Regions from separate parts of the Streptomyces sp. S186 genome, predicted to be linked through region 1. Evidence: predicted binding sites of a transcription regulator. Region 1 holds the regulator's gene; the other holds the start of a gene.
The links. Region 1 encodes HspR, which represses chaperone genes until heat shock. Its sites were predicted from a motif close to TTGAGNNNNNNNNNCTCAA; they were not measured.
Positions count from the first base shown of each region.

Region 2: lon (endopeptidase La) is a predicted target of HspR. The motif match lies at 2,021-2,039, and genes of this name have one in related genera.

Region 1 is NZ_CP193932.1:4,393,916-4,397,318, forward strand. Features, by position in the region: gene grpE (nucleotide exchange factor GrpE) at 1-320, shown strand, start outside; gene dnaJ (molecular chaperone DnaJ) at 366-1,538, shown strand; gene ACRAS8_RS18885 (heat shock protein transcriptional repressor HspR) at 1,540-1,995, shown strand; gene ACRAS8_RS18890 (hypothetical protein) at 2,137-2,541, opposite strand; gene ACRAS8_RS18895 (pyridoxamine 5'-phosphate oxidase family protein) at 2,998-3,402, opposite strand.
Region 2 is NZ_CP193932.1:2,830,830-2,834,232, reverse strand. Features, by position in the region: gene ACRAS8_RS11645 (rhomboid-like protein) at 15-977, shown strand; gene ACRAS8_RS11640 (pentapeptide repeat-containing protein) at 1,016-1,888, shown strand; gene lon (endopeptidase La) at 2,062-3,403, shown strand, end outside.

The DNA.
Region 1 (3,403 bases):
TGGAGACCGTGGTCGCCAAGCTCGGCCTGCAGCAGTTCGGCAAGGAGGGCGAGCCCTTCGACCCGACGATCCACGAAGCGCTGATGCACTCGTACGCGCCGGACGTCACGGAGACGACATGCGTCGCCATCCTGCAGCCCGGGTATCGCATCGGTGAGCGCACGATCCGCCCCGCGCGGGTCGCGGTCGCCGAGCCGCAGCCGGGCGCACAGGGCGCCAAGCCGGCCTCCGACGAGGAGGCCAAGGGTGCCAAGGGCGGCAAGGGAGCCAAGGGTGCCAAGGCCGCGGACAAGGAGAACGGTGGCCCGGACGAGGGCTGACGTAGGGGCCGACGCGAGAACCGCCCGGAAGGAGGGACGTCGGGGATGAGCACCAAGGACTTCGTCGAGAAGGACTACTACAAGGTCCTCGGCGTCCCCAAGGACGCCACCGAGGCGGAGATCAAGAAGGCGTACCGCAAGCTGGCCCGGGAGAACCACCCGGACGCCAACAAGGGCGACGCCAAGGCCGAGGAGCGCTTCAAGGAGATCTCCGAGGCCAACGACGTGCTCGGCGACGCCAAGCGCCGCAAGGAGTACGACGAGGCCCGGGCGCTGTTCGGCAACGGCGGCTTCCGGGCCGGCCCCGGCGGGGGCGGGAGCTTCAACTTCGACCTCGGCGACCTCTTCGGGGGCGCCGGGGGCGCGGGCGGCTCCGGCGGCTTCGGCGGCGGGCTCGGGGACGTCTTCGGCGGCCTGTTCAACCGCGGCGGCGGCACCGGCACCCGTACGCAGCCGCGCCGCGGCCAGGACATCGAGTCCGAGGTGACGCTCAGCTTCACCGAGGCGGTCGACGGGGCCACGGTCCCGCTGCGGATGTCCAGCCAGGCGCCCTGCAAGGCGTGCTCCGGCACCGGCGACAAAAACGGTACGCCTCGGGTCTGCCCGACCTGTGTCGGCACCGGCCAGGTCAGCCGGGGCGCGGGCGGCGGCTTCTCGCTCACCGACCCGTGCGCCGACTGCAAGGGCCGCGGCCTGATCGCCCAGGAGCCCTGCGAGGTCTGCAAGGGCAGCGGGCGCGCGTCCAGTTCCCGCACGATGCAGGTCCGCATCCCTGCGGGCGTCTCGGACGGGCAGCGCATCCGGCTGCGCGGCAAGGGCGCCCCGGGCGAACACGGCGGCCCGGCCGGCGATCTGTACGTCGTCGTCCACGTGGGCGCCCACCCGGTCTTCGGCCGCAAGGGCGACAACCTCACCGTCACGGTGCCGGTCACCTTCCCGGAGGCCGCGCTCGGCGGCGAGATCAAGGTGCCGACGCTGGGCGGCCCGGCGGTCACGCTGAAGCTGCCGGCCGGCACGCCCAACGGACGCACGATGCGGGCCCGCGGCAAGGGCGCGGCCCGCAAGGACGGCACCCGAGGTGATCTGCTGGTCACCATAGAGGTCGTCGTTCCCGGGGACCTCGGCGACAAGGCGAAGGAAGCGCTGGAGTCCTATCGCGAGGCGACCGCGGGCCCCGACCCGCGGGCGGAGCTGTTCCAGGCCGCGAAGGGAGCATGAGATGGACAGCCGGGGCGGGCAGCGTCGTAACCCCTTTGAACTGACCGACGAATCGCCGGTGTACGTCATCTCCGTCGCGGCCCAGCTCTCCGGCCTGCACCCGCAGACCCTGCGGCAGTACGACCGCCTGGGCCTGGTCTCGCCCGACCGTACGGCCGGGCGGGGCCGGCGCTACTCCGCCCGCGACATCGAACTGCTGCGTACCGTCCAGCAGTTGTCGCAGGAGGAGGGCATCAACCTCGCCGGCATCAAGCGCATCATCGAGCTGGAGAACCAGGTCGCGGCCCTCCAGCAGCGGGTCGCCGAGCTGCAGGGCGCCCTGGAGGGCGCGGCCAGCGCGATGCGGCAGCGGGAGGCGGCGGTGCACGCCTCCTACCGCCGCGACCTGGTGCCGTATCAGGACGTGCAGCAGTCCAGCGCGCTGGTGGTCTGGCGGCCCAAGCGGTCCTCGGAGTGAGGCTGTTGTGAGGCCGTCGCCGACGTGACGAAGGGCCGGGGTGGGCGCACCACCCCGGTCCTTCGTCATGCGTCACGCCGCCGGGTCCGCGGGTGTCCGCGGGTGTCTCCGAGTATCTCCGGGTGTCCGTGACGCCGGCGGTCAGCAGCCGTTGTACCCCGCCGTCGGCATCGACAGCCGCCGGTGCACCTGCGACTTCATCGCCAGGGTGTAGACCGGTTCGTCCAGGTCGGCGGTCTCCAGCCGGACCCCCGCGGCCGCGCACCGGGCGCCGAACTCCTCGGCGCCGTCGATGGCGTACTCCAGCGCCCGCCGGTTGGGCGTGACGAACACATCGACCAGGCCCTCTTCGACGTCGTGCCACAGCGCGCTGTGGTCGGCGCGCAGCTGGTGCAGGCTCAGCTGGCAGGTCAGGCGGTAGTCACGGGCAGCCGCCCACTGTTTGCACATGGCGTGCTGGCTGCGGTCGTCGACCAGGAACGGATCCTCGTCCAGCTCGGACAGCGGCATCAGGCAGGCGATCGCCGTCACTCGGACCGAGTTCATCGTGCCCTCCGGGGCGTGGCGACTGTGGGGGCGACGATACCCCCGCCGGGGGCCCGGGGTGGAGGGGCGACGCCGGGCGGCGACGCGTATCCGCAGGCGTGGCAGATCTTCCAGCCGTCCTGGTTCACGGCCAACTGGCCGCCGCACCGGGGGCAGTTCTCCGCGGCCGGGCGGGGCCGGACCGTCCGCTTGTGGGGGCGACGGCGCGGAACGGTCGTCGTGGTACTGCCCAACGCCGACGCCATGCGGCCTCCAGCTGCCGTCTTTTTGCCCGGGACAGGTCCGTTGCCGCTCGTCCTTGCGCGGAGGTGTTCGGTTCCTGCCGTTCCTGAGTACCAGGTGGGCGCGCGGCGGCGGATTCACGGGGTCCGGTTTCGGCCAGGTACGGACCTGGCGACGGCGGCGGGACGGGCCGGCGGCAGCGCGGGGCGTCGGCAGAAGGGGACGTGGCGGGCCTCAGGCGCGGCCGAGGGCCTTGGTCACCGCGATCTCGATCATGACGCGGTCGGGGTTGGGCTCCGGGGTCCGGCCGTACCGCTCGGCGTACCGGCGCACCGCGTCGGCCACCGTCACGGCGTCCGTCCGCACCCGGGCGACGCCCTCCAGGGTCGCCCAGCGGCCGCGGTCCACCTGGCAGACCGCCACCCGCGCCCCGTCGGCGCCGGCCGCGAGGATGTTCCTGACCTTGGTGCTGTCCTTGCGCGTGATGATCCGCGCGATCCGCTGCCCGGCGTCGTAGGTCACACCGACCGGGACGACGTGCGGGGTGCCGTCGGCCCGCAGGGTCGTGAGGGTCGGCATCTGGTACTCGCCCCAGAAGGCGAGGTACTCGGGGGAGAGGGCGGAGAGGTCGTGGGCCATG
Region 2 (3,403 bases), 1.6 Mb from region 1:
GGAAGGGACCGGCGATGGCGAGTGCGGTGGAGGCGGCCGGCGGCGCGCCGGCCACGGAGGGGGTGGGCGAGGGCGCTCCGGTGCTGCTGCCCGGGGTGCCCCGGCAGCGCGGGGGCGCGGCCGCGGACGCCGCCCCGGTCGCACCGGCCGCCCCGGCCGGCCCGCCCCCATCGGCCGCGCCGGCCGACCGCCGCCGGCCGGGCCCGCGCTTCTGGCGGCTGCTCCCCACCCCCACCGGCACCCCCTTCACCTTCTGTTACGCGCTGCTGCTCGTGGCCACCTCGCTCTACGCGGAGCACGGCGACCCCTCCGTGGTGTCCGCGCTGCTCCAGGGCTCCAGTACGGACGTGGTGCACCTCACCCAGGCACCGCTGCTGGTGCTGGTTGCCAGCGCCCTGTGGAGCGCCGGCGGAGTCGTCTCGGGCTATGCCGTCGCCTTCCTCTTCGTGCTGACCGCGCTGGAGCGGCGGATCGGCGGGGTGCGCACCGCCGTGGTGTTCTTCGGCGGGCACGCGCTGGCCACCCTCGCCACCGAGGTGCCGGTCGGCTTCTCGGTCGCTGCCGGGGAACTGCCGGAGAGCTCGCTGCACCGCCTCGACTACGGCATCAGCTTCGGTGTGATGGCCTGCCTCGGGGCGCTCGCCGGACTGCTGCCCGCCTGGGCGCGCTGGCCACTGCTGGCCGCGGGCGGCTACCAGGCGCTGAGCGGCCTGCTCGCCTACGTGGACCCGATGACCGACTGGGGCCATCTGCTGTCGCTCGCCCTGGGTGTCGCCGCCTGGCCGCTGCTCCACCACTGGCGGCGCCGGCGCACCGGGCCCGCGCCGCTGCCGGGCGACCTGGGCCACCCGGCGCTGCGGGCGGAGCGGGTGCCTCAGGGCGGGTCCGACGGGCGTCCCGCGCCGCGTCCGCGGGGCCTCCCGGACGACGTGCCGGGTGCCGGTCGCGGAGAATGGAGGTCTTCGCGGGTGCCGTGACGAAAGGGCCCCGCCGGCCGCAGGAGCAGAGAAGAACCGTGTCGCACGAGCGCCGCCGCCCCGCCGGGGACCGTCCGTCCGCCCCGCCGCAGAGCCCGGAGGGCCCGGACGCCGCCCGGCTCCCGCTGCTCTCCGACTGCGGGAACTGCTTCGGCCTGTGCTGTGTGGCGCTGCCGTTCGCGCGGTCGGCGGACTTCGCCCTGGACAAGGAGGCCGGGCGGCCCTGCCCGAACCTCCAGGACGACTTCCGCTGCGGCGTCCACCGGGACCTGCGGCAGCGCGGCTTCTCCGGCTGCACGGTCTTCGAGTGCTTCGGCGCCGGGCAGAAGATCTCCCAGGTCACCTTCGAGGGGAGGGACTGGCGGAGCGCGCCGGAGACCGCCCGGCCGATGTTCGACGCGTTCGCCGTGATGCGCCAGCTCCACGAACTGCTCTGGTACCTGACCGAGGCGGTCGCGCTGCCCCCGGCCCGCCCGGTACGCGACGAGTTGCGCGCCCTCCTGGAGAAGACCGAGCGGCTGACCCTGGGTACCGCCGGGGAACTGGCCGCGCTGGACGTGGCTGCCCACCGCGGCGCGGTCAACGTCCTGCTGCTGCGGGTCAGCGAGCTGGTCCGGGCGAAGGTCCCGGGCCGGAAGAAGGAGCGGCGCGGCGCGGACCTGATGGGGGCGCGGCTCAAGGACGCCGACCTCAGGGGTGCGAACCTGCGCGGGGCGTATCTCATCGCGGCCGACCTCCGGGGCGCCGACCTGCGGTCCGCGGACATGATCGGCGCCGACCTCCGGGACGCCGATCTGCGCGGCGCCGATCTCACCGGCAGCATCTTCCTGACGCAGGCCCAGGTGAACGCCGCCCGGGGCGACGCGACCACCAGGCTGCCGCGCGGCCTGCGCCGCCCCGGCCACTGGTAGCGCCGCCCTTCCCCTCCGGCCGGTGCCCACGCCCCCACGCGCCTTGCCCCGTAACCGAGTTGCTCGCTGCTGCCCGCGGCCCGATCGCTCAGAGCGAACACGCCCCGGGGAACAACCGCAGGGTGTTCAGCATTGAGTGGGTAAAGCTCAACTTGCTTGCCGAAGGGGAGATCATGACTGCTGAGTCGTCTGCTCGGTCGACGGAGTCCACACCGCTCACCCTGCCCGTGCTGCCTCTCGACGACGAGGTCGTCCTGCCCGGCATGGTGGTGCCCCTGGACCTGTCCGACGCCGAGGTGCGCGCCGCGGTGGAGGCCGCCCAGGCCGCCGCCCCGTCGGGCGGCAAACCCCGCGTGCTGCTGGTCCCGCGGATCGACGGGACGTACGCCGCGATCGGCACGCTCGGGCGGATCGAGCAGGTCGGACGGCTGTCCGACGGCGACCCGGGAGCCCTCATCCGGGGCCTGGGCCGGGTCCGGATCGGCGCCGGTACCACCGGCCCGGGCGCCGCGCTCTGGGTGGAGGGCACCACCGTCGAGGAGCAGGCCCCCGACCCCCTTCCCGGAGCCGTCGCCGAACTCGTCACGGAATACAAGGCGCTGGCCACCAGTTGGCTGCGCAAGCGCGGCGCCTGGCAGGTCGTGGACCGCGTCACCGGCATCGACGACGTCCCCGCGCTCGCCGACAACGCCGGGTACCTGCCGTTCCTGACGAGCGAGCAGAAGCTCCAGCTGCTGGAGACCACCGACCCGGTCGCCCGGCTGAAGTACGCCACCGAGGTGCTCCGCGCCCACCTCGCCGAGCAGGACGTCGCCGAGTCCATCGCCAAGGACGTCCAGGAGGGCGTCGAGAAGCAGCAGCGGGAGTTCCTGCTGCGCCGTCAGCTGGAGGCCGTCCGCAAGGAGCTGCGCGAGCTGAACGGCGAGAACTCCAAGGACGCGGCCGAGGAGTCCGACGACTACCGCGCCCGTGTGGAGGCCGCCGACCTGCCCGAGAAGGTCCGCGAGGCGGCCCTGAAGGAGGTCGACAAGCTGGAGCGGGCCAGCGAGCAGAGCCCCGAGGGCAGCTGGATCCGCACCTGGCTCGACACCGTCCTGGAACTCCCCTGGAACGAGCGGACCGAGGACGCCTACGACATCGCCGGCGCCAAGGAGGTCCTGGACGCCGACCACGCGGGCCTGGAGGACGTCAAGGAGCGGATCACCGAGTATCTGGCCGTGCGCAAGCGGCGGTCCGAGCGCGGGCTCGGGCTGGTCGGCGGGCGCCGCGGCGGCGCCGTGCTGGCGCTCGTCGGGCCGCCGGGCGTCGGCAAGACGTCGCTGGGGGAGTCCGTGGCGCGGGCCATGGGGCGGAAGTTCGTCCGGGTCGCCCTGGGCGGCGTCCGGGACGAGGCGGAGATCCGCGGCCACCGGCGCACCTACGTCGGCGCGCTCCCCGGCCGGATCGTGCGGGCCGTCAAGGAGGCCGGCTCGATGAACCCGGTCGTGCTCCTCGACGAGATCGACAAGGTGGGCT